4 regions of the Chitinibacter mangrovi genome follow, and region 3 is predicted to be linked to each of the others. Evidence: predicted binding sites of a transcription regulator. Region 3 holds the regulator's gene; each other region holds the start of a gene.
The links. Region 3 encodes FNR, which switches genes on or off when oxygen is low (the NO sensors DNR and NnrR bind a similar motif). Its sites were predicted from a motif close to TTGATNNNNATCAA; they were not measured.
Positions count from the first base shown of each region.

Region 1: a site for FNR is predicted at 1,276-1,289, ahead of ABHF33_RS00575 (GbsR/MarR family transcriptional regulator). Genes of this name have one in related genera too.
Region 2: a site for FNR is predicted at 4,686-4,699, ahead of pflB (formate C-acetyltransferase). Genes of this name have one in related genera too.
Region 4: a site for FNR is predicted at 3,038-3,051, ahead of ABHF33_RS08045 (phosphoketolase family protein). Genes of this name have one in related genera too.

Region 1 covers NZ_CP157355.1:120,004-126,055, forward strand. The annotation lists gene ABHF33_RS00570 (TonB-dependent receptor domain-containing protein) at 1-737, opposite strand, end outside; cobalamin riboswitch at 885-1,146, opposite strand; gene ABHF33_RS00575 (GbsR/MarR family transcriptional regulator) at 1,322-1,906, shown strand; gene ABHF33_RS00580 (cytochrome ubiquinol oxidase subunit I) at 1,909-3,240, shown strand; gene ABHF33_RS00585 (cytochrome d ubiquinol oxidase subunit II) at 3,243-4,268, shown strand; gene ABHF33_RS00590 (DUF4231 domain-containing protein) at 4,431-4,913, shown strand; gene ABHF33_RS00595 (hypothetical protein) at 4,920-5,375, shown strand; gene ABHF33_RS00600 (TrmH family RNA methyltransferase) at 5,413-6,052, opposite strand, start outside.
Region 2 covers NZ_CP157355.1:3,574,236-3,580,287, forward strand. The annotation lists gene ABHF33_RS16845 (phosphoglycerate kinase) at 1-812, shown strand, start outside; gene pflA (pyruvate formate-lyase-activating protein) at 964-1,785, opposite strand; partial or broken gene ABHF33_RS16855 (glycine radical domain-containing protein) at 1,886-2,059, opposite strand; gene pflB (formate C-acetyltransferase) at 2,165-4,519, opposite strand; gene ABHF33_RS16865 (VanZ family protein) at 4,848-5,198, opposite strand; gene ABHF33_RS16870 (Smr/MutS family protein) at 5,195-5,815, opposite strand; gene ABHF33_RS16875 (RNA-binding S4 domain-containing protein) at 5,882-6,052, shown strand, end outside.
Region 3 covers NZ_CP157355.1:3,189,111-3,195,162, forward strand. The annotation lists gene nagE (N-acetylglucosamine-specific PTS transporter subunit IIBC) at 1-490, shown strand, start outside; gene ABHF33_RS15050 (PTS sugar transporter subunit IIA) at 508-1,014, shown strand; gene ABHF33_RS15055 (hypothetical protein) at 1,266-1,958, opposite strand; gene fnr (fumarate/nitrate reduction transcriptional regulator Fnr) at 1,980-2,726, opposite strand; gene hemN (oxygen-independent coproporphyrinogen III oxidase) at 3,050-4,456, shown strand; gene ABHF33_RS15070 (sulfite exporter TauE/SafE family protein) at 4,497-5,171, shown strand; gene ABHF33_RS15075 (GNAT family N-acetyltransferase) at 5,214-5,705, opposite strand; gene ABHF33_RS15080 (YkgJ family cysteine cluster protein) at 5,766-6,052, shown strand, end outside.
Region 4 covers NZ_CP157355.1:1,689,808-1,695,859, forward strand. The annotation lists gene ABHF33_RS08040 (inositol monophosphatase family protein) at 1-255, opposite strand, end outside; gene ABHF33_RS08045 (phosphoketolase family protein) at 525-2,999, opposite strand; gene ABHF33_RS08050 (sodium:proton antiporter) at 3,431-4,831, opposite strand; gene gloA (lactoylglutathione lyase) at 4,911-5,291, opposite strand; tRNA gene ABHF33_RS08060 (tRNA-Lys) at 5,448-5,523, shown strand; tRNA gene ABHF33_RS08065 (tRNA-Lys) at 5,544-5,616, shown strand; gene ABHF33_RS08070 (TlpA disulfide reductase family protein) at 5,870-6,052, shown strand, end outside.

The DNA of each region.
Region 1 (6,052 bases), 510 kb from region 3:
ACTTTGGCGTACAGCAGGCTGGCGCCAAAGGCATGGGCGGCATTGAGCTGATGGCTGGCGCTCAATGACAGGCTGTTATTTTCATAGCCGTCGTCGTCGGCATTGAATTTCTGGTATTTGGGCAAGACCAGCGCGCTCTCGCCGTCGGTTTTGCTGTGTGCCAAACCAATTGAGAAGCGCGTTTGCTCGTTGCCGCCAGAGAGGCTGGCGCTGGCTTCAACGCTGTTTTGCGTGCCATAGCCCACGGCAATACTCGGCGTAAAGCCTTTGCCGCCGCGCTTGGTGAAAATCTGGATCACGCCGCCGATGGCGTCAGCACCGTACAAGCTGGCCGCCGGGCCGCGCAGAATCTCGATCCGGTCTACTTGTGCCAGCGGAATATGCTGCAGTGCAGCGCCGCCCGAAGTAGCCGAGCCATAGCGCACGCCGTCGATCAGCACCACGGTCTGGCTGGAGTTGGCACCCCGGATAAACACGGCCATATTTTTGCCCGCGCCGCCGTTACTCATCATTTGCAAACCGGGCTGTCTGGCCAGCAATTCGGGCAGGCTGGCGCTGGCTTGGGTTTCAATCTGCGCACGCTCGATCACAGTGACATCGCCCACGACTTCACGGGCGGGCTGCGCAATGCGGGCTGCGGTGACAACAATTTCGTCGAGCTGAGTGATTTCGGCATGCGCCATGGCCGAAAGAGCCGACAAACAGAGCAGGTATAGCTTGGAAAAACGCGTATTCATTAGAGCCTCCGGCAATACACCCTCAGTGTATTGCATCAATAAAACGGCAGGAGACTCGATGAAAAAGGAAACAGCAGGCAGGCCGTGCGGCCACCGGATCTGTCGCCACGGTCACCCTGCCGCAGGAATCCGCCACGCACCCATAGGCAGGCGCTGACGAGCAAGGCCGGTATCCGGACTGATCAGTGGCCAAAGCGGCACCGCTAAGTGGTGCTAATTTGGCCGATCATTCGCCTTCCCATCTCACCGCCTTAAATAGGCCGAAACAGTGGCTGCGCCTAATACACGCAGGAATGATCTTGACTGACTTACCGTTGCAGGGGCAGTACAGGTTTTTCACCTGTTTCCCGTTTAAAGGTGCCGAAAGTCATACTTTCGCGCTACCTCACCATTGCTGGCGCGCATTGTAGCCCAAAGCCCGCGCCGATACCTGTCTTGAATATGACACAGGACATAGTCAACGATTTAGGTTTTCTCTATCGAGCACATAGCCAAATACAATCAGCCCTGCCCATTGCGGGCCATCAGTAGTAAGAATATGATCCATATCAAATTTCATAAATTACTGAAAATTCAAAACCTCCATGAACCTCACACCACTGATTCAATCTTTTGTGCTGCACTTTGGCGAAATGGGCAGCCATTGGGGCATTAACCGCACCGTTGGCCAGATGTATGCGCTGCTGTTTGTCAGCGAAAAGCCGCTGAACGCCGATGAAATGGCCGAAGCACTGGGCTTTTCGCGCTCGAATATCTCGATGGGACTGAAAGAGCTGGTGTCGTGGCGACTAGTGAAACTGCAGCACCTGCCGGGTGATCGGCGCGAATACTATTCAACGCCCGACGATGTGTGGGTGATTTTTCAAACGCTGGCCGAAGAGCGCAAAAAACGCGAAGTCGACCCGACGCTGACCATGCTGCGCGGCGCATTGCTCGAAACGCCTAGCAACGACGCCGACAAACACGCCCAAGCGCGGATGGCGCAAATGCACGATCTGATCGATTTGACCACCAGCTGGTTTAGCGATATTCAGCGCCTGGACGTCGAAACCTTGCAAAAGCTGATGAAGCTGGGCGCGCAGGTGCAGAAATTTCTCGAACTCAAGCAAAAGCTGCCCGCTTTTCTGGGCGGTACCGATTCCAGTAACAGCCCAGAGAGCAAGGACTAATCATGTCGCCCGATGCTTTAACCCTACTTGACCCTGTCGTGCTGGCGCGCATTCAGTTTGCCGCCAATATCACCTTTCATATTTTATTCCCGACCATCAGCATTGCCATGGGCTGGGTGCTGCTGTTTTTCAAGCTGCGCTTTAACGCCACGGGTGACGAGAAATGGATGGCAGCGTATGGCTTCTGGGTGAAAATTTTTGCGCTGACCTTTGCGCTGGGCGTGGTCAGCGGCATTACGATGAGTTTTCAGTTCGGAACCAACTGGCCCGGCTATATGAAAACGGTGGGCAATATTGCCGGGCCGCTCTTGGCCTATGAAGTGCTGACCGCGTTTTTCCTTGAGGCGACCTTTCTTGGCATTATGCTGTTCGGCCAGAAAAAGGTGAGCAACCGGATGCACACACTGGCCACCGTGCTGGTCGCTGGCGGCACGACGCTGTCGGCATTCTGGATTATTGTGCTCAATTCCTGGATGCAAACGCCAACCGGCTTTGAAATGATCAATGGCCAGGCGCACGTTACCAGCTGGCTGGCGGTGATTTTCAACCCGTCTATGCCGTATCGCCTCACGCATATGCTACTCGCCTCTGGCCTGACCGTAGCGTTTCTGATTGCCGGCATCTCGGCGTTTCAATGGCTCAAAGGCCAGCGCCAGGCAGGCGTGCAGGCGGCGCTGAAAACCGGCGTTTTTCTGGCCGCCACGCTGATTCCGCTGCAAATCTTGGTTGGCGATATGCATGGCTTGAACACTCTGCAACATCAGCCTGCCAAACTGGCGGCCATTGAAGGTGTATGGGAAACCGAGCGCGGCGCGCCGCTGCTGCTGTTTGCACTGCCCAATAGCGATACGCGCAGCAATGACTACGCCATCAGCATTCCCAAAGTCGCCAGCCTGATTCTGACGCACGAACTGGAGGGCGAAATCAAAGGGCTGAACGAGTTTGCCGAGCACCCGCCCGTCGCCAAAGTATTCTGGGCCTTCCGCGTAATGGTGGGGGTGGGTATGTTGATGCTGCTGGCGAGCTGGCTGGCCGCGTGGCAGATACGTCGCAATGGCGAACCACAGCCACTGGTGGGCAAACTGCTGATCGGCATGACCTTTAGCGGCTGGATTGCCACCGTGGCCGGTTGGTATGTCACCGAAATCGGCCGCCAGCCGTGGCTGGTGCAAGGTGTGCTGAAAACCGCCGATGCAATATCCAGTGTGCCCAGCGGTATGGTGCTAAGCACCTTGCTGATGTATCTGGCGCTGTATGTATTCTTGCTGGCGTCCTATATCTCGGTCGTCTTTTATCTAGCCAAAAAAGCTGGCCAGCCAGCTGGGGAGCATTAATCATGCTAACAACCATTGATCTGGCCTACTGGCTACCCGTAATTTTTGCCGCGCTAATGGTGATCTCGATGTTCGCCTATGTCATCCTCGACGGGTATGACCTTGGCGTCGGCATTTTGCTTGAGCTAGAGAGCAATACCCACGAAAAAGACAAAATGATCGCCGCCATTGGCCCCTTCTGGGATGCCAACGAGACCTGGCTGGTGCTCGGCGTCGGCCTGCTGCTGGTGGCTTTTCCAATGGCGCATGGCGTGATTCTCACGGCGCTCTATCTGCCGGTGGCGCTGATGCTGCTGGGGCTGATTTTGCGCGGCGTGGCGTTTGATTTTCGCGTCAAAGCGCAAGCGCATCACCAGCCACTGTGGAATCGACTCTTTTTTGTCGGCTCGCTACTGGCGACTGTTTCGCAAGGCGTGATGCTGGGGCGTTACCTCACCGGCTTCGCTCCCGGCTGGGGCGCGTGGGGCTTTGCGCTGCTGGTGGGTGCGAGCTTGGTCGCTGCGTATGCGCTGATCGGCGCGAGCTGGCTGATTATGAAATCGACCGGCGCGCTGCAACAACGCGCAGTCGTCTGGGCACAACGCAGCGTGTGGTTTGCTGCCTTGGCGGCGGTGCTAGTGTCGATTGCCACACCGTGGGTCAGCCCACGCGTATTTGATTTGTGGTTTTCTCTGCCCAATGTCTTCCTACTCGCGCCCGTGCCGATCATGAGCGCCGCGCTATTTGGCGTGATCGCCTATTCGCTGCCGAAACTTGCGCAACGTCAGCGCAACGGCAATGATAACTTCTGCTGGATCCCCTTCGCCGCCACCGTCAGCATTGTGCTGCTGTCGTTCTTTGGCTTGGTCTACAGCATCTTCCCGCATTTGGTGATTGACCAGCTCACCATCTGGCAAGCTGCCAGCAGCACCGAGGCATTACAGATCATGTTCTTTGGCGCAGCACTGGTACTCCCCACCATCATCGGCTACACGATTTATTCGTATCGGGTGTTCTGGGGTAAGGCGGGAGAACTGAGTTATCAGTAATGAGAACAACAAGCACTGCAAGGGCGGCCGTTCCGCGTCGCCAATGCAGTGCTAGGCAACCCCATACTTTCTGACAAGTTGCGCACATGAGACGACATCGGCGCGTAACCATCCTCACACCTAGCAGGCTGGTATGATGCGGTTTTCCCGTACGCCTGAACGATGATGGATCGCGACATTACTCTGAATATCCAGCAGCAGCATCCCGATATGCGGGTGCGGTTTTTATTGTCAAAAATTCTCAAGCACCAGAGCTATTCGGAGCGAAAAAGTCGGCGTCTTAAGCGCACGACTTATGTACTGAAGTTTTCCATGCTGGCGCTGGCGGCGGCGTCCACGGTGGTGCTGGGGCTAGATGCGGCGATTTTGCTGCCGTATGCCAAAAATATTGCGCTGGTACTGGGCGCGATCATGACTTTGCTGGGCGGGATTGCCAGCTTTTTGAATATAGAAGAATACTGGATGCGCAATAATGCGATTCACTTGCGGCTTAAGGGATTGCGTGACCGGCTGGTGTATCTGTCGGCGGATCTGCAGCGCATTGAAGAGGACGCACTGCAAAGCCTGATCAATGATTATCAGGCGATTACCGAGAGCAATATCAACTACTGGCATGAAGCGATTGCCGAACGCAATGTGGCGTAATCCGGGATGACAGCGATTTATTACCAGCCGCGCCGCCATTATCACTACACTCTGGCGCAGCCTTGCGAATTTGATCTGGGCTGGCCGTTGCCGCAGCCGATTGAATCGCCCTTTATTTGCCTTAGTTGCGATGGCAGGCTGCGTCTGGCCGAGCGCTACGCTTGGGACGGGGCGAGCGGGCCTATGCCTGACTTGCCCAGCATTATGCGGGCTTCATTGCTGCACGACGCGCTGTATCAGCTGATGCGCGAGGGCCATCTGGATCGCCAGCGTTTTCGCCGGCCGGCCGATCAATTGCTGCTACAGGCGTGCCGGGCTGACGGGATGAATGTGCTGCTGGCCTATTGGGTATATGCCTGCGTACGGCTGTTTGGCGAGCGCCATGCACGCAGCAATGTGAAGACTCTCAGCAACCCGCCGCTGCACAATATCCAACAGGGTATTGCCTCAAAGAACAATTGATAATTAGCCTACAAACATATACCCAACAGAAAAAATATCAGCGCCGTTGGCGCACGATTTCGTAAAGACAGATCGCTGCGGCGTGCCCCACATTGAGCGACTCGATCCCCACCTGCATCGGAATCAGGATTTTAGTGTCGGCCAGCTGCGCCATCTGCGGCGAAACACCAAGACCTTCCGAGCCCATAACCAGCGCCAGATCGCCCCGCAAATCGCTGGCGTATAAATCCTGCGCCGCCTCATCAAGCAGGCTGGCCGCAATCTTGCCGCGAAATTGCTGCGCCAGCGTGGGCAAATCGGCGTTTTCAATACAGGGCAAAACCACCTGCGCCCCCATGCCCGCGCGCAGCACTTTGGGCGACCAGATATCGGCGCAAGCGGCCGACAACCAGACCTGATCAACGCCTGCGGCATGGGCGGTACGCAAAATGGCGCCGACATTGCCGGGGTCTTGCACCCCGTCGAGCAAGAGGCACAGGCCATCGTGCCGTGGCACTTGCTGCGCGGGTATGGCCACCAGCGCCAGAATGCCACTGTGGCTGGGCAATTCGCTTAAGGATTCAAACAGCGCATCAGCCAGTACAAGACATTTGACACCTTGAGATTCACAGCGCGATAGTAGTGTGGTGATTTCCGGTTTTTGCGCGCCAGCGGCGGTCACAAACACCGTTTGCAGC
Region 2 (6,052 bases), 390 kb from region 3:
AAGTCGCTGCTTTCCGCGCTAGCTTGTCAAAACTGGGCGATGTGTTTGTCAATGATGCCTTTGGTACGGCGCATCGTGCGCACTCATCAATGGTCGGCGTTGAATTGCCGCGCGCTGCTGGCTACTTGCTGAAAAAAGAGCTCGATTTCCTTGGCGAAGCAGTGAATAAACCTGTTCGTCCATTGGTCGCAATCATTGGCGGCTCAAAAATCTCCGGCAAAATCGACGTGATTCAAGCCCTGCTACCTAAAGTGGACAAGCTGATTATCGGCGGCGGCATGGCGTTTACTTTCCTGAAAGCGCAAGGCTACGAGATCGGCCAATCGCTGTGTGAGAACGATAAAGTCGATCTGGCGCGTGAATTGATGGCACAAGCGGGTGACAAACTGGTCTTGCCAAGCGACACGATGGTGACGCACGCGCTCAATTTTGACGCACGAACTTTGGATGGCTTGGTAGAAGTAAAATCCACCGCGATTCCAGCCGATCAGGAAGGCGTGGATATTGGCTCTGCCACGCGCGCTGCGTATGCTGAGATCATCAAATCAGCCAAAACTGTGCTGTGGAACGGCCCGATGGGCGTATTTGAAATTGACGCATCGGCCGAAGGCACATTCGCTGTAGCCCACGCACTGGTGGATGCGACTGCCAATGGTGCCATCACCGTGGTCGGTGGTGGTGACTCAGTCGCGGCGGTGGAAAAAGCGGGCTTGGAAGACAAAGTGAGCCACGTTTCAACCGGCGGCGGCGCTTCACTGGAATTCCTGGAAGGCAAGGCATTGCCAGGCGTTGAAGCACTGAGCGAGAAGTAATCGCACTTTGCTGTTTTTCAATCAGTGGCAGCAAGTAGCAATAAAAAACCTCGCTAGCGCGAGGTTTTTTATTAGGTATAGCTCTGTAGATCATATAAATCATGGACTATAGAGCCATACCCATTCACTTACCCATGATTTTTAAACCGATCTAACAGCAAAAAATCCCCTGCGCTCTAAATTGCTCGCGCACGCGATGCGTCAATTCGGTGCTCGGTGGTTTAGTGTCGCCCAGCTCATACTTCAGCCCCAGCTCGGCCCATTTGTTTTCGCCCATTTTATGAAAAGGCAGTACTTCTACCCGTTCCAGCACACCGGGGTAAGCCTGATTCAGCTGCGCCAGATAATCAGCCAGCTTCTGCACGTCGGCTTCGTCATCGGACCAGCCGGGCACCAGCACGTAGCGCAGCCAGATTTTCTTGCCCATTTTAAATAGCCGCTGGGCAAAATCCAGCGTCGGCTGCAGCGGCTTGCCGGTTAATGCTTCGTATTTTTCCGGGTTCATCTGTTTGATATCGAGCAGTACCAGATCGATATTGTCGAAATAGGCATCGGGCAAATGCGCCGCCAGAAACCCCTGGGTATCGAGCGCGGTATGCAGCCGCATCTCCTGTTTGGCGCGGCGGAAAATCTCGCCGATAAAATGCGCCTGCATCAGCGGCTCGCCGCCGGAAATGGTCAAACCACCCGCAACGCGCAGAAAGCTGGCGTATTTGCCAATTTCCGCCACGATGGCGTCCACGGTCCACGGCTTGCCCGTGTGCAACTTCCAGGTGTCCGGGTTGTGACAATACAGGCAGCGAAACTGGCAGCCAGACACAAACAGTGCAAAGCGCATTCCCGGCCCATCGACCGCTGCGCCCGTTTCGATTGAATGCACGTAGCCAAATTGCTTGCCATCGGCGTCGAAGGCGGCGGGTACAATCTCGCCCAGCGGCTTGCCGGGCTGCTCAATGAGTTCGATAGGGGTCATGATTATGCTCGTGGAATTCTCGTGATGATGGGCGCCTTGGCGGCGCGGCAATAAAAAAACGGATCACCCGGATCCGTTTTTCCTAGATGGCCATTTCAGCTTAACACTTTTCGTGGAAGGTCCGGTTAATGACATCAAGCTGCTGCTCGCGCGTTAATTTGACAAAATTCACCGCGTAACCCGAAACCCGCACGGTCAGCTGTGGATATTTGTCCGGATTGGCCATCGCGTCTTCCAGCGTTTCTTTATTCAACACATTCATATTGAGATGAAACAATTGCGCCATTTTGCTTTCCTTTTGGGTATATGACTACAGAGCAATCCAGTATTGGCTTGTAGGGCAATACCCTTTGAGGCCCACCCTGCTCGCGACACTCAATTAACACTTGGCATGGAAGGTGCGATTGATCACGTCCAGCTGCTGCTCGCGGGTCAATTTCACAAAATTCACCGCATAGCCTGAAACACGAATCGTCAATTGCGGATAGTTTTCCGGATGTTCCATCGCATCCATCAAGGTGTCTTTATTCAGTACATTCATATTCAAATGGAATAATTGGTCTGGCCCATCTTCCAACGTTTCCAGCTCAGCCAATTTTTGATCCACTTTGTCGGCGCTTTCACACATCGAGCATTCTTCGCCGTGCGGGCCAAACAAGCCATCAATCGAAGCAGCCAGTGTTTTTACGCGATCTGCGGCGTTGTGACCCAAGGCGTCTGGCGTCATTGACGCAGTCCAGGACACGCCATCAAGTGCTGATTCGTATGGAATCTTCGATACCGAGAAACCTGCGGCGACAAAACCATTGGTGTCACGGCCATTCATCGGGTTCGCGCCCGGTGAGAATGGTGCGCCTGAACGACGGCCGTCTGGCGTATTACCGGTTTTTTTGCCGTAAACCACGTTGGAAGTAATCGTCAACACCGACTGAGTTGGCATTGAATCACGGTAGAACACGGGCTGCGCTTTGATTTTTTCCATAAACGCCGTTGACAGCCATACCGCGATGTCATCGGCACGGTCATCGTTATTGCCGTAAGCCGGATATTCGCCTTCAATCACATAATCCACGGCAAGGCCTGATTCATTGCGTTTGATATGCACTTTGGCGTGTTTAACCGCTGACAATGAATCCGCAGCCACCGACAAGCCAGCGATACCGCAAGCCATCGTGCGCAAGATGTCACGATCGTGCAGAGCCATCTCGATACGTTCGTACGCGTATTTATCGTGCATGTAGTGAATTGAATTAAGCGCAGTCACGTAGGTTTTGGCCAGCCAATCAAGCATTTTGTCGTATTTGGCCATCAATTCGTCGTACTCAAGTACATCGCCTTTGATCGGCTCAAAGCCTTTGGCGACCACTTTGCCGGTTTTCTCGTCCACACCGCCATTAATCGCGTACAACATCGCTTTGGCTAAGTTCACCCGCGCGCCAAAGAACTGCATTTGTTTGCCCACACGCATCGCCGATACGCAACACGCAATCGCGTAATCATCGCCCCATTTCGGGCGCATCAAATCGTCGTTTTCGTACTGGATCGCAGAAGTGTCGATCGACACTTTTGCGCAGAATTCTTTAAAGCCTTGCGGGAATGACGTTGACCACAATACAGTCAGATTAGGCTCTGGCGCTGGGCCCAGGTTATACAGCGTATTGAGTACACGGAAGCTCGATTTGGTCACCAGAGTGCGGCCATCTTCACCGGTGCCGCCAATCGACTCGGTTACCCAGGTTGGATCACCCGAGAACAGATCATCGTATTCGGGCGTACGCAGGAAGCGGACAATACGCAGTTTCATCACCAGATGGTCGATGTACTCCTGCGCTTGCGCTTCGTCGATACGGCCTTCTTTAATGTCGCGCTCAAAATAAATATCCAGGAATGTGGAGATACGGCCAATCGACATTGCTGCGCCGTTTTGCTCTTTCACGGCGGCAAGGTAGCCGAAGTACAGCCATTGCACGGCTTCCTGTGCCGTGGCGGCTGGGCGGCTGATATCAAAGCCATATTTCTTGGCCATGATTTTCAATTCATTCAACGCTTTGATCTGCTCGGCCAGCTCTTCGCGAAGACGAATTACTGATTCGGTAAATGGCACATCGTCCAGCTCTACTTTTTCGCGTTTCTTATCCGCAATCAGGAAATCAACGCCGTACAGAGCGACACGGCGGTAGTCACCGATAATCCGGCCTCGGCCGTAAGAATCTGGCAGGCCGGTAATCACACCCGAGCTGCGACACGCCATGATTTCCGGCGTATAGGCGTCAAATACGGCATTGTTATGATCTTTGCGGTACTTGGTGTAAATCTCTTCGATTTGCGGGTTCATTTCGAAGTGATAGGCAGCCAAGCCGTTCTGCACCATGCGTAAACCGCCATTGGGCATAATTGCGCGACGTAGCGGCGCATCGGTTTGCAGGCCAACGATGGTTTCAAGATTTTTGTTGATATAGCCCGCATCATGCGCAGTGATCGTTGAGCCAAACTGGGCAGAGACTTCCAGCACCCCGCGCTTGCGCTCTTCTTTGAGCAAGGCCGACAATTCGCTCCACAATTGAGTTGTTCGCTCGGTCGGGCCCGCAAGGAAGCTATCATCACCGAGATACGGGGTGTAGTTCGCCTGAATGAAATCACGTACTTCGACCTTGGTTTGCCAGTCACCTGCGGCAAAATCACGCCAGGCGTCCAGTTGTGATTGATCCAAAGATTTGTCGATTGGGGCGTTCATGGGAATCTCCTTGTGGCGATGTCGGCTAGACATCATGGGCCAAAACAGCTTTTGGCGTGTTTTACCATTGCCCGGACGATACGGTATCGGCCGATACTAATAATGACATCAAACTATCGTAGCAACTTACACCCAAACAAACTTGATTCAGGTCAGTTTTTTCAGTTTGTTGTCGATCAAAGCTGCCTACATTTGGATACCGCCAACGTGGGATCAACTACAGCCCTGATTTGTTACTCATATTCTATTCCTCTGACCAGCCGGAAGACATCGAATTGATTACCCTGACATAGGTAAATATTGACACCGGCCCTCAGCGGCAAGAATGTCAATCAATTTTCCTTCTTGAACACCAGTACCACACCGAGAGCCCCAGCAAAGCGCCCAGCGCATTGGCCAGCATATCGGCTGGATCAAAGCTTCGCCAAGGTGTTAGACCTTGGGCAAATTCAATCAGCACACCAAATGTCGTCGCCAGAGCAAAAGCCAGGCCAACGCGGGTACGAACTCGGAAAATGAGAATCGCTAGGACGGCGTAGCCGATGAAATGCTGGATTTTGTCGCCATGCTGGATGCTAGGCGAGCCAGAGAGAGGCAGTAAAGAGCCGATCAATAAGGCCAGCAACCAGATGACAAGCATCCAGTGGCGGTAATTAATGGGTATGGATTGCAATTTCATTTTGATCGTCCTGATTTTAATAAGACCAATACAGCGCCATCAGCGCCTTGTGCGGGCTTGGCTTGCGCAAAAGCCAGCACCTCGGCTCGCTGTACCAGCCAGTTTTTCAGCTTGAGTTTGAGTACTGGCTGCCCGTCACGTGAACTTAACCCCTTACCATGGATAATGCGTACGCAGCGCTGCTGCCTTTGCATGCAGCGATCCAGAAAAACAATCACCTTCTGGCGGGCACTCTCGGTACTCTCGCCATGCAAATCCAGCTCAGCCTCAATGCCATATTGCCCACGCTTGAGCTTTCTCAGCGCATCCAGACGCAAACCGGGCTTGGCAAAGAGCAACTGCTCAGTCGCACCCAGCTCATCCCAGGGCCAGAAATCACTGACATCTTCATGCGGCAAAGCCAGCTGGGGCGTTTGCAACTTGGGCCAAGGGCTTGCAGGAATTTGGGGATGCTCAAATTGGCTAGCCCGATTGATTGGCTTCACACCCTGCATGGCCTTAAGAAACAATTGCTCATCACTTAATGGCGGCTTGACCGGGGCTTTGCTGATTGCACGTGTTTGCTCTTTAAGCCGTTTTTGCAATTGTTTGAGTTGATATAAGGTTGCTTTGTCCATGTGCAATCAGGCAAGTGTGTATAGTAAGATGGCAATGCGTTGAAATTATTTGATTGTGCAGAAAAAATGCGTCTGGATAAATGGCTGTGGGCAGCCCGCTTCTTCAAAACCCGCTCTATCGCCAGCTCGGCCATCGAAGCTGGACATGTTAACCTGAATGGCGAGCGGGCAAAACCAGCCAGACAACTCAAATTGGGCGATTGCCTGCTGATTCGCGCCCCACACGGCGAGTTTGAA
Region 3 (6,052 bases):
GATTTCAGGCTTTGCCTTCTCGGGCGGCTTTATCGACATGTTCTTGTCATCGCAAAATCCGCTGGCAGTTAAGTGGTACATGCTGATCGTTCAAGGTCTGGTGTTCTTTGCGATTTACTACTTTGTATTCCGTGCAGCAATTACAGCTTTGAACCTGAAAACACCGGGTCGTGAAGATGAAGTGGCGGGTGACGCTGCTGCAGCCGCGCCTGCGGTATCTGCTGCGGCTGGTGATGTGGCGCAATTGGGCGCTGCTTACGTGAACGTAGTGGGTGGTGCTGCAAACATTACCAATATCGATGCGTGTATTACCCGTCTGCGCTTGTCAGTGAATGATGCTGATCTGGTTGACGAAGCAGCTGCAAAACGCCTTGGTGCGAGCGGTGTCATCAAGCTCAATAAACAAAGCGTACAAATCATCGTTGGACCTAAAGCCGAGCTGATCGCTGATCAGTTGCGCGCCAACGTTGGGGTTGCTGCAAAAAAGTAGTTGAGGCTGCGCCGCAAGTGAGTGCGGCGCCTAAGGCCTCTGTTTCAGTCGCCTCTGCTGCGGATGAATTGGTACTGCTCTCGCCAATCACCGGTGAAATTGTCGCGCTGGAAAATGTGCCAGACGCTGCATTTGCCAGCAAAGCAGTGGGTGATGGCGTCGCCATCTTGCCAACCGGCAAAACGGTGCTTGCGCCATGCGATGGGCAATTGGTGAAGATTTTCAACACCAACCATGCTTTTGCCTTGGTGAATGATGCAGGCGTCGAGCTGATTGTGCATATCGGTATTGAAACGGTGAAACTGGGTGGTCAGGGCTTTACGCGTCTGGCCGAGCAGGGCAGCTTTGTCAAAGCTGGTCAGCCTGTGCTGGAATTGGATCTTGAATTTTTGGGTGCCAATGCCAAATCGGTGATTAGCCCGGTGGTGCTGAGCAATGCTGATGACTTTGCGCCTTTGCTGAATCTGGCTTCAGGTTCGGTGATTGCCGGTCAGACGCCGCTGTATACCATCAAAAAGAAATAAAGCGCCTTTCGTGCTAGTAAAAACGCCACCTTCGGGTGGCGTTTTTATTTGACGATAAACGCCACTCGCGTCGCGAGGTTCCCCTCAAGGAGGGGACGGAAGGGGTGGGAATAAAACAGACAGGCTACAGTTTCGAGCCTCGATTTCTCAGGCACGGCTTTGCCGTGACTTGGCAGTGCTGATATCCCACTTTGTCAGTAGCCTGAAACGCCACCTTCGGGTGGCGTTTTTTTATGGTGTTGTGGATGTGTTTAATACTGAGCCAGCAAGCGCGCCAGCTGCTCAGCCGGAGCCTGATTGCTTGCTGAAAAGGCACCAAAGAAGTTGCTGGTTTGCGGGTGGTGGGGGATAAATGCTTCGTCAGGATAGTCGGCCAGAAAACGGCGAGAAATGCTGGCCATGGTCTGGATCTGTAGTTGTTGCTGAGCCATTAGTGAGGCCAGCTGGGCAATCAGATCGGCCTGTGTGAGGGTGTGATCCAGTGCCTTGGCTTGCGTGTTTGCCTCTGATAGCAGTCTCCAGTCCAGAAATGGCGGCGCGCCTTGCGGAGTGAGCAGTGTATGCCAAAGCTGGTTGATGTATCCGCATGAGCCCAGCGGCCCAATATGGAGCCAGCCATTGTGGATGGGTGCCAGATGGTCGATCAGGCTGGCCGCCTCGGTCAGTTGTGCATTGTTGCCGCTGGCCAGCGTGATAAAGCCGTGGCTCGGGGCGATCGGGGAAGGGACGAGCAGCAAATCAAGCAGATTGGGATGGCTGGCTTGCAGGCGATGCACGTATTGATCATCAGGCGCCTGCACTAGCAAAACCTGCGCACCGCTGGCGATGCCCTGTAGCTGGCTGCTCAGAGGATGCAGGCTGTAGCTGTGCACAGGCGGATGAAAGCCAAGCCGCGCTGAGATTAGGGGTATAAGCTGGGAAGGGGCTACTAGATGAGTGTGCATCAATATACCCCTTTGGGTAAATTACTCGTCGTGGCAGGTATTGAGTAGTTTTTTCAAGCTGTCGATGTTCTCCAGCTCGATCAGGCGGTTTTGTACCTTGATAAAGCCCTGATCCTGGAATTTGGACAAGGTGCGGCTCACCGTTTCCAGCTTCAAGCCCAGATAGCTACCGATTTCTTCGCGAGTCATGCGCAAATGAAAGCTGCTGGACGAATAGCCTCGAATGGCAAAGCGTTGCGACAGATTAAGCAAAAATGCCGCCAGACGCTCTTCGGCTTTCATATTGCCCAGTAATAGCATCACGCCATGATCGCGAACGATTTCGCGGCTCATCACTTTATGGAAGTGGCGTTGCAGCAGCGGGATTTCGCGTGACAGTTCTTCAATATCATTAAATGGTAGCTCGCAGACTTCACTGTCTTCCAGCGCAATCGCGTCGCAAGTATGCACATCCGTGCTGATCGCATCCATGCCCATCAATTCGCCCGACATATGGAAGCCGGTCACTTGCTCGCGGCCATCTTCCGAAATCACGCTGGCTTTGAAAAAGCCCAAGCGGATAGCGTAGAGCGAACGGAATGGCTCACCTGCACGATACAGCGCCTCGCCGCGTTTGACCGGGCGGGCCTGTGTGATGATGCCATCCAGCTCCTGCATTTCCTCCGGCGACAGACCCAAAGGCAGACAGAGTTCACGCAAGCTGCAGTTGGTGCATGAATTGCGCAGATGGCGTGGTGACATGTCGCGAACTTGGATCGGGGAAATCATGGGACTCTCACAAGATGATAGTTAAAACAGGCAGGGTAAGTATTGTACCTCTCCGAAGAGGTAGATACCCCACTGTCAGTGCAAGGAACTTGATATGGATCAAGCTCAATCATTGTACTAGCTTTTAAGCTGCGCCAGCTAGCTTGAGTTTGCACCCGCTCCGGCGTGATTTTGTGGCAATCATTTCAGCGGCGCTCTGCTTGGTCAAGCCAGCATGAAGACAAAGTCGCTTGGCACAGTCTGTCACGTAAGGCCGCGGCAAAGCATCTCGGGATAGCCCGAAGCAATAAAAAAACAGCGCAACAATCAAGGCAGAATACACAATGGGCAAGGAATTAATACAGGGTCTCGGTGGGGTTGAATTCGATCGCGAGCTGATTGTTCGTTACGATGGCAAGGGCCCGCGTTATACCTCTTACCCCACGGCAGACCGCTTTACTGAAGTGGTCAGTAGCGAGCAGTACGCACAGATTTTGCAGCAGCGCCTGCCCGGCGCTTTGCTTAGCCCACTGTCTCTTTATTTTCACATCCCTTTCTGCAATACCATATGTTACTACTGTGGCTGTAACAAAATCATTACAAAAGACACGAGCAAGGCCGATGTCTATATCGACTACCTCAACCGCGAAATCGAGATGAATGCCGCCCAGCTGCCGCAGCGCTCCAGGGTTAGCCAGCTGCATTTTGGCGGCGGTACGCCAACTTTTTTGTCCGAAGTGCAACTTGCCCGGCTGATCGGGGTGGTCAGAACGCATTTTGATTTGCTGCCGGGCGGCGAGTATTCAATCGAAATCGACCCGCGCAAAGTGGGCGAATCGATGATCCGCACGCTGGCTGGCTTGGGTTTTAACCGCATGAGCGTCGGGATTCAGGATTTCAATCCTGCGGTGCAAGAGGCCGTGAACCGGATTCAGAGCGAGGAGGAAACCCGCTCGGTGATCGAGGCGGCGCGCATGCACGGCTTTAAATCGGTCAGTGTCGATCTGATTTATGGCTTGCCCAAGCAAACCGCTGCCACTGTGGCCGAGACGATAGAACGGGTGCTCAGCTTGCGCCCGGATCGTATTGCGCTCTACAACTATGCGCATCTGCCCGAGCGTTTTATGCCGCAACGCCGGATCAACGAGGCTGATTTGCCTGCGGCTGAAGTTAAACTCGATATTCTGCAAAATTCGATCAGCCAACTGCTGGACGCTGGCTATGTGCTGATCGGCATGGATCATTTTGCGCTGCCCAACGATGATCTGGCCGTCGCACAGCGCCGAGGGCGGCTGCAGCGCAATTTTCAGGGTTATTCAACGCACGCGGACTGTGATTTGCTTGCCTTTGGCGTGTCGTCCATTGGCAAGGTCGGTGCCAATTACCATCAGAACGTCAAAACGCTGGATGAGTATTACGCCAAGCTCGATGCGGGCGAGTTTCCGGTGGTGCGCGGCTTGCAGATGAATCGGGATGATGTGATTCGCCGCGCCGTGATTCAGGCGCTGATGTGCCAATTCGAGCTGTATTATCAGGCGATTGAAGTCAGCTATATGATCGACTTTTTTGATTATTTTGCCCAGGAGCTGACGCTGCTGCAGCCGTTGGTTGCTGATGGTTTGCTGACTATCGAGACCGATGGCCTGTTTGTCACCGCCAAGGGCCGGATGCTGATTCGTTCTATTGCGATGATTTTTGACCAGTATCTGCGGACAAAAACCACGCAGGCAAGGTATTCTCGGCTGATCTGATTTTCCTCTGGCGCGTCGCTGCGGTGGCGCGAATCTCTTCATGCTTGAAATCAATTTGCTGGCGCTGTTTCTGGCCGGTTTGCTCGGTGGCGGCCATTGCGCTGGTATGTGTGGCGGCATTGTCACCGCATTCAGTCTGCAGCTGCCCGCCGGAGCGCGTTGGCCGTATCTGCTGGGTTTTAATCTGGGCCGTTTGGCCGGTTATGCGCTGATTGGGGCTTTACTGGGCGCTCTGGCTAGCTTTGCCACGCTGGCAGCCTTGCAAAGCGTTAAAGTCGGGCTATTTTTTGCCGCCAATGTGCTGCTATTTATTCTGGGTTTGTATATTGCAGGCTGGAGCAAGGCGCTGACGCGGATTGAAGCACTGGGTCAGCCACTCTGGCGACGGATTCAGCCGCTGATGCGCAAGTTATTACCCATCAGGAGTATCTGGCAGACACCCTTGATTGGTTTGCTCTGGGGCTGGATACCCTGTGGTTTGGTTTACACGGCCAGCCTGTCAGCACTGGCCAGCGCCAATCCGATTAACGGGGCGGGCATCATGCTGGCCTTTGGTCTGGGCACTTTACCTAACCTCTTGCTGATGGGTTTGATGGCGCACAAGCTGCAAACTTTGCTGAAAAAAATCTGGTTTCGTCGATCTTGCGGCTTGCTGGTGATGGCCTTGGCAGCACATCAACTGGCGCTGCTTGTTGGGTATATGTCGGTGCATTAGATTGGAATTGGCTTGTGTGGCAATACCCAGGCCTGTATTGATTTAGAGCTTTTTCTGCATTAACAAAGCATTGCCATATTGCGCCAGCGCAGCGTCCTGTACCGCAGTGGCTGTAAAGCCCAGCTTGCGCCAGAATATGTCGGCTTGACCTACGGCCACCAGCATCGCAACTGGAAAACCCGCCGCTGTGCCCCAATCCAGCGCGTGCTGGGCCAGCGTGATGCCCAGCTGCAGGCCGCGTCCGGCCGGATCAATCGCCAGATCGTGCAAATAAAAACGATCCGCTTGCGCAGGCCAGGCCGCGTCACCGCGATTGAGCGCGGGCGGTGTATCGCCCGCCCACGGATGGGTAAACAGATAGCCCAGCGGCTGGCCATGCATTTCAATCAGCCAGTTGCAATGGGGTGCAAACTGCAATTTGGCGGCAAAGGTTACGGCATCTTCGAGCAAGTCGGCGGGATAGCAGGCCGACTGGATGTGCAGAATGTGCGGCAGATCGGTGGGGGCGATGTTGCGGATCAGCGGAGATGACACTTGACCAGGCTCTGTGTTTTGGATTGAATTCGCCCGATATTTTACTGCAAAGGTGAGCACATGAGCCTGGAAAACCCCTGCATGAGCTGTGGCGCGTGCTGCGCCGCATTTCGTGTCTCGTTTGATCGCTCCGAATTATCCAGCGAAGGTGGGCTGGTGCCTGATGGTCTGGCTGATATGGAAACGGCCTACACCGCACGCCTGCGTGGCACCGATTATGCCCAGCCGCGTTGTCTGGCGCTGGTGGGCACCATTGGCCAGCAGGTTTCGTGTGGTATTTATCGCGAACGCCCGTCGCCATGTCGCGAATTTGGCGCGCTGGCTGAAATCGGCGTCTTCAGTGAGGC
Region 4 (6,052 bases), 1.5 Mb from region 3:
GCTGGTGCCATCAATCGGATCGACAATCCACAGCCCGGCCGGATGCGCATGCCACAGCGCTTCCTGCTCGCTCTGGCTCATTTCTTCGCCCAGTACCGGGCAATCAACCAGCTGGGGCAGCAGGCGCTGCAAGGCGGTTTGCGCGGCCAGATCGGCTTCGGTGAACAGGCTGCCGTCGTGTTTGAGTTCGGCCACTACTTTTTGATAGCGCGGCATAATCTCGCTCGCGGCCACTTCGCGGGCGATCTGGATCAGGGCTTGCAATGAGGAGCTGGGAACTTTATTCACGAATCATCTCTTTGTGAGTACAACAGCAAAATCGCCCACGCAGTCCCGCCTTGCGTGGCGGAGTGGCCTTGGAACAAAACTTTTGTTCATCTACTGCCGGGGTACGACCTTGTAAAGGCATAGTTTACGGGGAATGCAGACCAAAAAAAACCCGCGCTGATGATTCAACGCGGGTTTCTCTATTCTGGATGATCCTATCCGTAGGGCAGGTTAGCGTAGCGTAACCCGCCGTATGATCAGTAAGGCCATTTCCAGTCTTTCACTTCTGGCATGTCATCGCCGTATTTCGCGATGTACTGAGCGTGTTCAACCAGTTTGTCGGTCAGTTTCTGACGAACATGTGCACCGATTTTTTGCAGTTTAGGTACACGGTCGATCACGTCGATAGCCAGGTTGAAGCGATCCAGCTGGTTCACCACAACCATGTCGAACGGCGTCGAAGTAGAACCTTCTTCGATGTAACCACGAGCATGGATGTTAGCGTGGCCGTTACGGCGGTAAGTCAGACGGTGGATCAACCATGGGTAGCCGTGGAAGGCAAACATCACTGGTTTGTCAGTCGTGAAGATCGCGTCGAATTCGCGGTCTGACAAGCCGTGTGGGTGCTCTTCTTCAGGTTGCAACGTCATCAAATCGCAAACGTTAACGAAGCGGATTTTCAGATCTGGGAAGTGTTGACGCAGCATATCAGTTGCAGCCAAAGCTTCCATCGTTGGGATTTCACCCGCACACGCCATCACTACATCTGGCTCGCCGTCTTGATCGTTTGATGCCCAATCCCAGATACCCAGACCTTTAGTTGCGTGTTTGATCGCTTGGTCCATAGTCAGGTATTGCAGCGCTGGCTGTTTACCGGCTACGACCACGTTCACATAGTGACGTGAACGCAATACGTGGTCAGTTACAGACAACAAGGTGTTCGCATCAGCTGGCAAGTAAACGCGGATCACTTCAGCTTTTTTGTTCACCACGTGATCGATAAAGCCTGGATCCTGGTGAGAGAAGCCGTTGTGGTCTTGACGCCATACGTGTGAAGTCAACAAGTAGTTCAACGATGGAATCGGTTTGCGCCAGTTGATGTGACGAGTTGTTTTCAGCCATTTAGCGTGCTGGTTAAACATTGAATCGATCACGTGGATGAACGCTTCGTAGCAGCTAAAGAAACCGTGACGACCAGTCAAGTTGTACGCTTCGAGCCAACCTTGGCAAGTGTGCTCAGACAAGATTTCCATTACGCGGCCATCTTGTTGCAGGTTGTCATTCTTGTTCACGCCGTCCACTTCAAAGTGGTTAGCCAACCAAGTTTTACCAGAGTACTCAATCGTAGCATTCCAGCGATTCGATGCAGTTTCATCTGGGCCGAAGATGCGGAAGTTTTTCTCAGCTTCGTTCTCTTTCATGATGTCGGCCAGGAAGTTGCCCATCACGCGAGTCATTTCAGCGTTTTCAGTACCTGGTTTGGCAAACTTCACTTCGTAGTTACGGAAGTCTGGCATTTTCAGGTCTTTAGACACTTGGCCGTGTACGACTGGGTTAGAGCCGATCCGTTTGATGCCTTTTGGTGCCAATGACACGATGTCTTCTTTGACAGAACCATCAGCATTGAACAATGTGTCTACATTGTATGAACGCATCCAGTTTTCCAAGTTGATCACATTCTCTCCATCGATATCAGAGAATGGCACTTGGTGGCTGCGCCAGTAATCCTCAACTTTCTTCCCTTTGATTTCTTTCGGGCCAGTCCAGCCTTTTGGCGTGCGCATTACAATCATTGGCCAACGTGGGCGAGTGATTGGTTTGCCAGCGTCTTTTTCAGCAATCGCAGCGGCGCGGATTGCAGCGAATTTGTCCATACACAAGTCCATTGCCGCAGCCATGTCTTGGTGGATTTGCACGAATGTTTCTGGCTTGTCGTTGAAGGTTTCGTTGGTCAATTCAACGAAGATTGGCTCGTAGCCGTAACCCGTGAACAATGCAGTCACTTCTTCTTTGTCCATACGGGCAAGAAGCGTTGGGTTGGCAATTTTGTAGCCGTTCAGGTGCAAGATTGGCAATACAAAACCGTCATTGATCGGGTGGATGTATTTAGTTGAGTGCCAAGAAGCAGCCAATGGGCCAGTTTCAGCTTCACCGTCACCCACTACAGCGATCACCACTTGGTCTGGATTGTCCAAAGCCGCGCCGTAAGCGTGTGATACTGAGTAACCCAACTCACCACCTTCGTGCATAGAACCTGGCGTTTCAGGTGCTACGTGCGATGGGATGCCGCGTGGGAAAGAGAATTGTTTGAACAGGCGTTGCATACCTGCTTCAGTACGGTCGATGCTTGGGAAGAACTCTTCGTAAGATCCTTCCAACCAAGTATTCGCAACGAAACCAGGACCACCATGGCCAGGGCCGGTGATGTAGATCATGTTGACTTCACGCTCGGTAATGATGCGGTTGGCGTGAGCGAAAATGAAGTTCAAACCAGGTGTAGTACCCCAGTGGCCCAACAAACGTGGCTTGATGTGCTCGCGTTTCAGCGGCAATTTCAGCATTGGGTTGTCGAGCAAGTAAATTTGACCAACAGACAAATAGTTCGCCGCTTGGAAATAGCGGTGCATTCTATCTAATACGCTTGGAGATAACGGTTGAGCCACGGTAACACCTCTTATATGGGTTGTGTTTGTGATTGCTGGGTAAAAGGCTTTTGCTTGCTTTCCCTTCACCCGATGAAGCCAGTATACGGAGTGCTGGCTGGCCGCTACTGATACAAATCAAATCCTGCGTCGGCTTTTAGGCCCCAGAAGCCCGAATGCTTGATACAGCGCAAAAATCCGGGCTATTTCTGTAATTTTATTACTTGGCCAGTGGCGTCTTTTGCCACCGGATACAACAAATTGCGCCAAAACTCATCCTGCCAAAATTGCACAATCGCGATTGCTGCATAGTTAGGGGCAAACGCAGCAGCAAGCCTGACGCACGAAAAGCCCCCACAAGCCGCCCACTCTATCGTTTACAAATTTCACTGCGATTGCTGTCGTAGAATACGAATTAAAATTGCAACTTGGCAAGGTAGTATTGCCGAGCATAAAAAAAGCCCACCATGGCTGGTGGGCTTGACTGAGCATTATTAGAGCGGACTAAGCCGTTAAAACGCTTAGTAGTGGAAAAACACCATCGTCATCACCACGCAGACCGGCAGTAATAGGCAAACCGACCAGGCCATATAGCCAAAGAAGCTTGGCATTTTGATGCCACGATCTTCCGCCACGGCTTTAACCATGAAGTTGGGCGCATTACCGATATAACTCATCGCGCCCATAAAGACCGAGCCGCAGGAAATGGCCAGCAAAGTCGTCGCCATCGGCCCCATCATATGCGCGGCGTCGCCGTGCGCCAGATTAAAGAACACCAGATACGTTGGGGCATTATCCAGAAAGGCCGATAGCAAACCGGTCATCCAGAAATACATCGCGTCATGCGGCGTACCATCGGCGTAGCTAACCAGCTTGACCAAGCTGGCCATCGCACCATCCGGGCCCGCCTTCAAAATGGCAATCGCCGGTGCCATGGCAATAAATATCCCGGCAAACAGCTTGGCCACTTCCAGAATCGGCCCCCAGTTAAAATCATTGCCCGCACGGACTTGTGCCGGGGTGATCTTGAGCGAGAGCAAGCCGATCAACAGCAGGCCAAAATCGCGAACCAGGTTTTGCAATTGCAGATGCGAACCCAGCACTTCAAAGCTCACACCCGGCTTCCAGATGCCGGACATCACCACCAGCGCAATAATGGCCCCCAGCAGGAAAAAATTGCGTTTGCCGTAGATTTTCAAAGCGCTATCCGGCGTTTTGTCTTTGGGCAACACGCCTTCTTTGTTGAAGTAGTAGCTGTCTATCGCGTAAAACATCGCCAGCAGCAGCGCGCTCATCAGCAACACCGGGCCTGCCATATGCTCGACAGTCCACATGAAATCCACGCCTTTCAAAAAGCCCAGAAACAAAGGCGGATCGCCCAGCGGCGTTAAACCACCGCCGACGTTAGCGACGAGGAAAATAAAAAACACCACCACATGCACATTGTGCACCCGATTATCGTTGGCTTTCAGAATCGGCCGGATCAGCAGCATGGCCGCGCCCGTCGTCCCCATCAATGAGGCCAGCACGGTGCCCAAAGCCAGAATACCGGTATTGAGCTTGGGCGAGCCATGCAGATTGCCCCAGACCAGAATCCCGCCCGACACGGTGTATAGCGCAAACAGAATCAAGATAAAGGGGATGTATTCTTCCAGAATCGCATGGGCAATCACGCCGATTGTTGGCCCGGCACCGGCGTATAGCGCAAATGGCAGCACAAACAAAGCGCCCCAGAAGGCCGCGACCTTACCAAAATTTTCGTGCCAGAAATGCGGTGCAAAAATCGGAAACAGCGCAATTGACAGCAATAGGCCGGCAAACGGAATCACCCAGGTCAGCGACATGCTGCTGCCATCCAGCCCCGCCGCCATTGCCACGCCGGGCAGCAGCGCCAGCAGGAGTAAAGCAGATTTAAACATCATTAAATATTCACCTACGAAATACCACATTAAGGTATATGGCTAGAGGCAACGTCCAGCAATACACTCAGAGACATACCCATCAAGGCTGGATAAATTCGATTTTGTAGCCATCCGGGTCTTCGACAAAAGCAATCACCGTCGTGCCATGTTTCATCGGCCCCGGCTCACGGATTACTTTGCCCCCCTTGGCGCGTACCGCCTCGCAGGTGGCCACAATATCGTCGGTTTCCAGCGCAATATGGCCATAGCCGGTGCCCAAGTCGTAAGCCGGCGTATCCCAGTTGTGGGTCAACTCCAGCACGGCTTGTTCCGCCTCTGCGCCATAACCAACAAAGGCCAGCGTAAAGCGCCCCTCCGGATAATCCTTGCGCCGCAATAAACTCATCCCCAGCACCTCGGTGTAAAACGCAATCGAGCGCTCCAGATCACCAACGCGCAACATCGTATGCAAAATCCGCATGATTTTTCCTTTTTTCCACAATGTGGCAGTAGTTTACCGCGAGCCAGTGCGCATAGTCGCGTGGCATAATGCCAAAGCAGCGCAAAATTTCTGCAGATTAATCGTTGACAGCCGCAAAAATAACCTTATAATGCGCATCTCTGTATGTGACGACGCGGGTCGGTAGCTCAGTCGGTAGAGCAGCGGACTTTTAATCCGTTGGTCGAGGGTTCGAATCCCTCCCGACCCACCATCGCCAAATACAAGACCTCTGGGTCGGTAGCTCAGTCGGTAGAGCAGCGGACTTTTAATCCGTTGGTCGAGGGTTCGAATCCCTCCCGACCCACACGAATTAAGTAAAAAGCCTCAACTTCGGTTGGGGCTTTTTGTTTTTCCGCGCACAAGCATCACCAAACTCAAGACCCCGCATGCAGCGATAGGCATGGATAGGGTTCTGAAGCTGAGATCAATTCAACCTTCATGCTTCTGCAGACAAAACCATGCCTCGGAATCAGCCGGGATCTTGGGCCATCACTCTTAATCCTGAGTTAATCGCCTTGCATTAAGCTCGCTGTAATTTCCTCATTCAGTTGCGCAAAATGCATACAGTCAATCTTGGCCCCATGGCTCTACCCATGGCGCTTGTTATCTTGTTAGCCGCGATTTTTGCCAGCCTTGCTGTAGCTCATTGGGCTGCACGAACCAATAAAATCAATATTGAATCTCAGCTTTGGATCGTATTGTTACTCGGCTTAGTGGCGGCACGACTTGCTTTTGTTGCG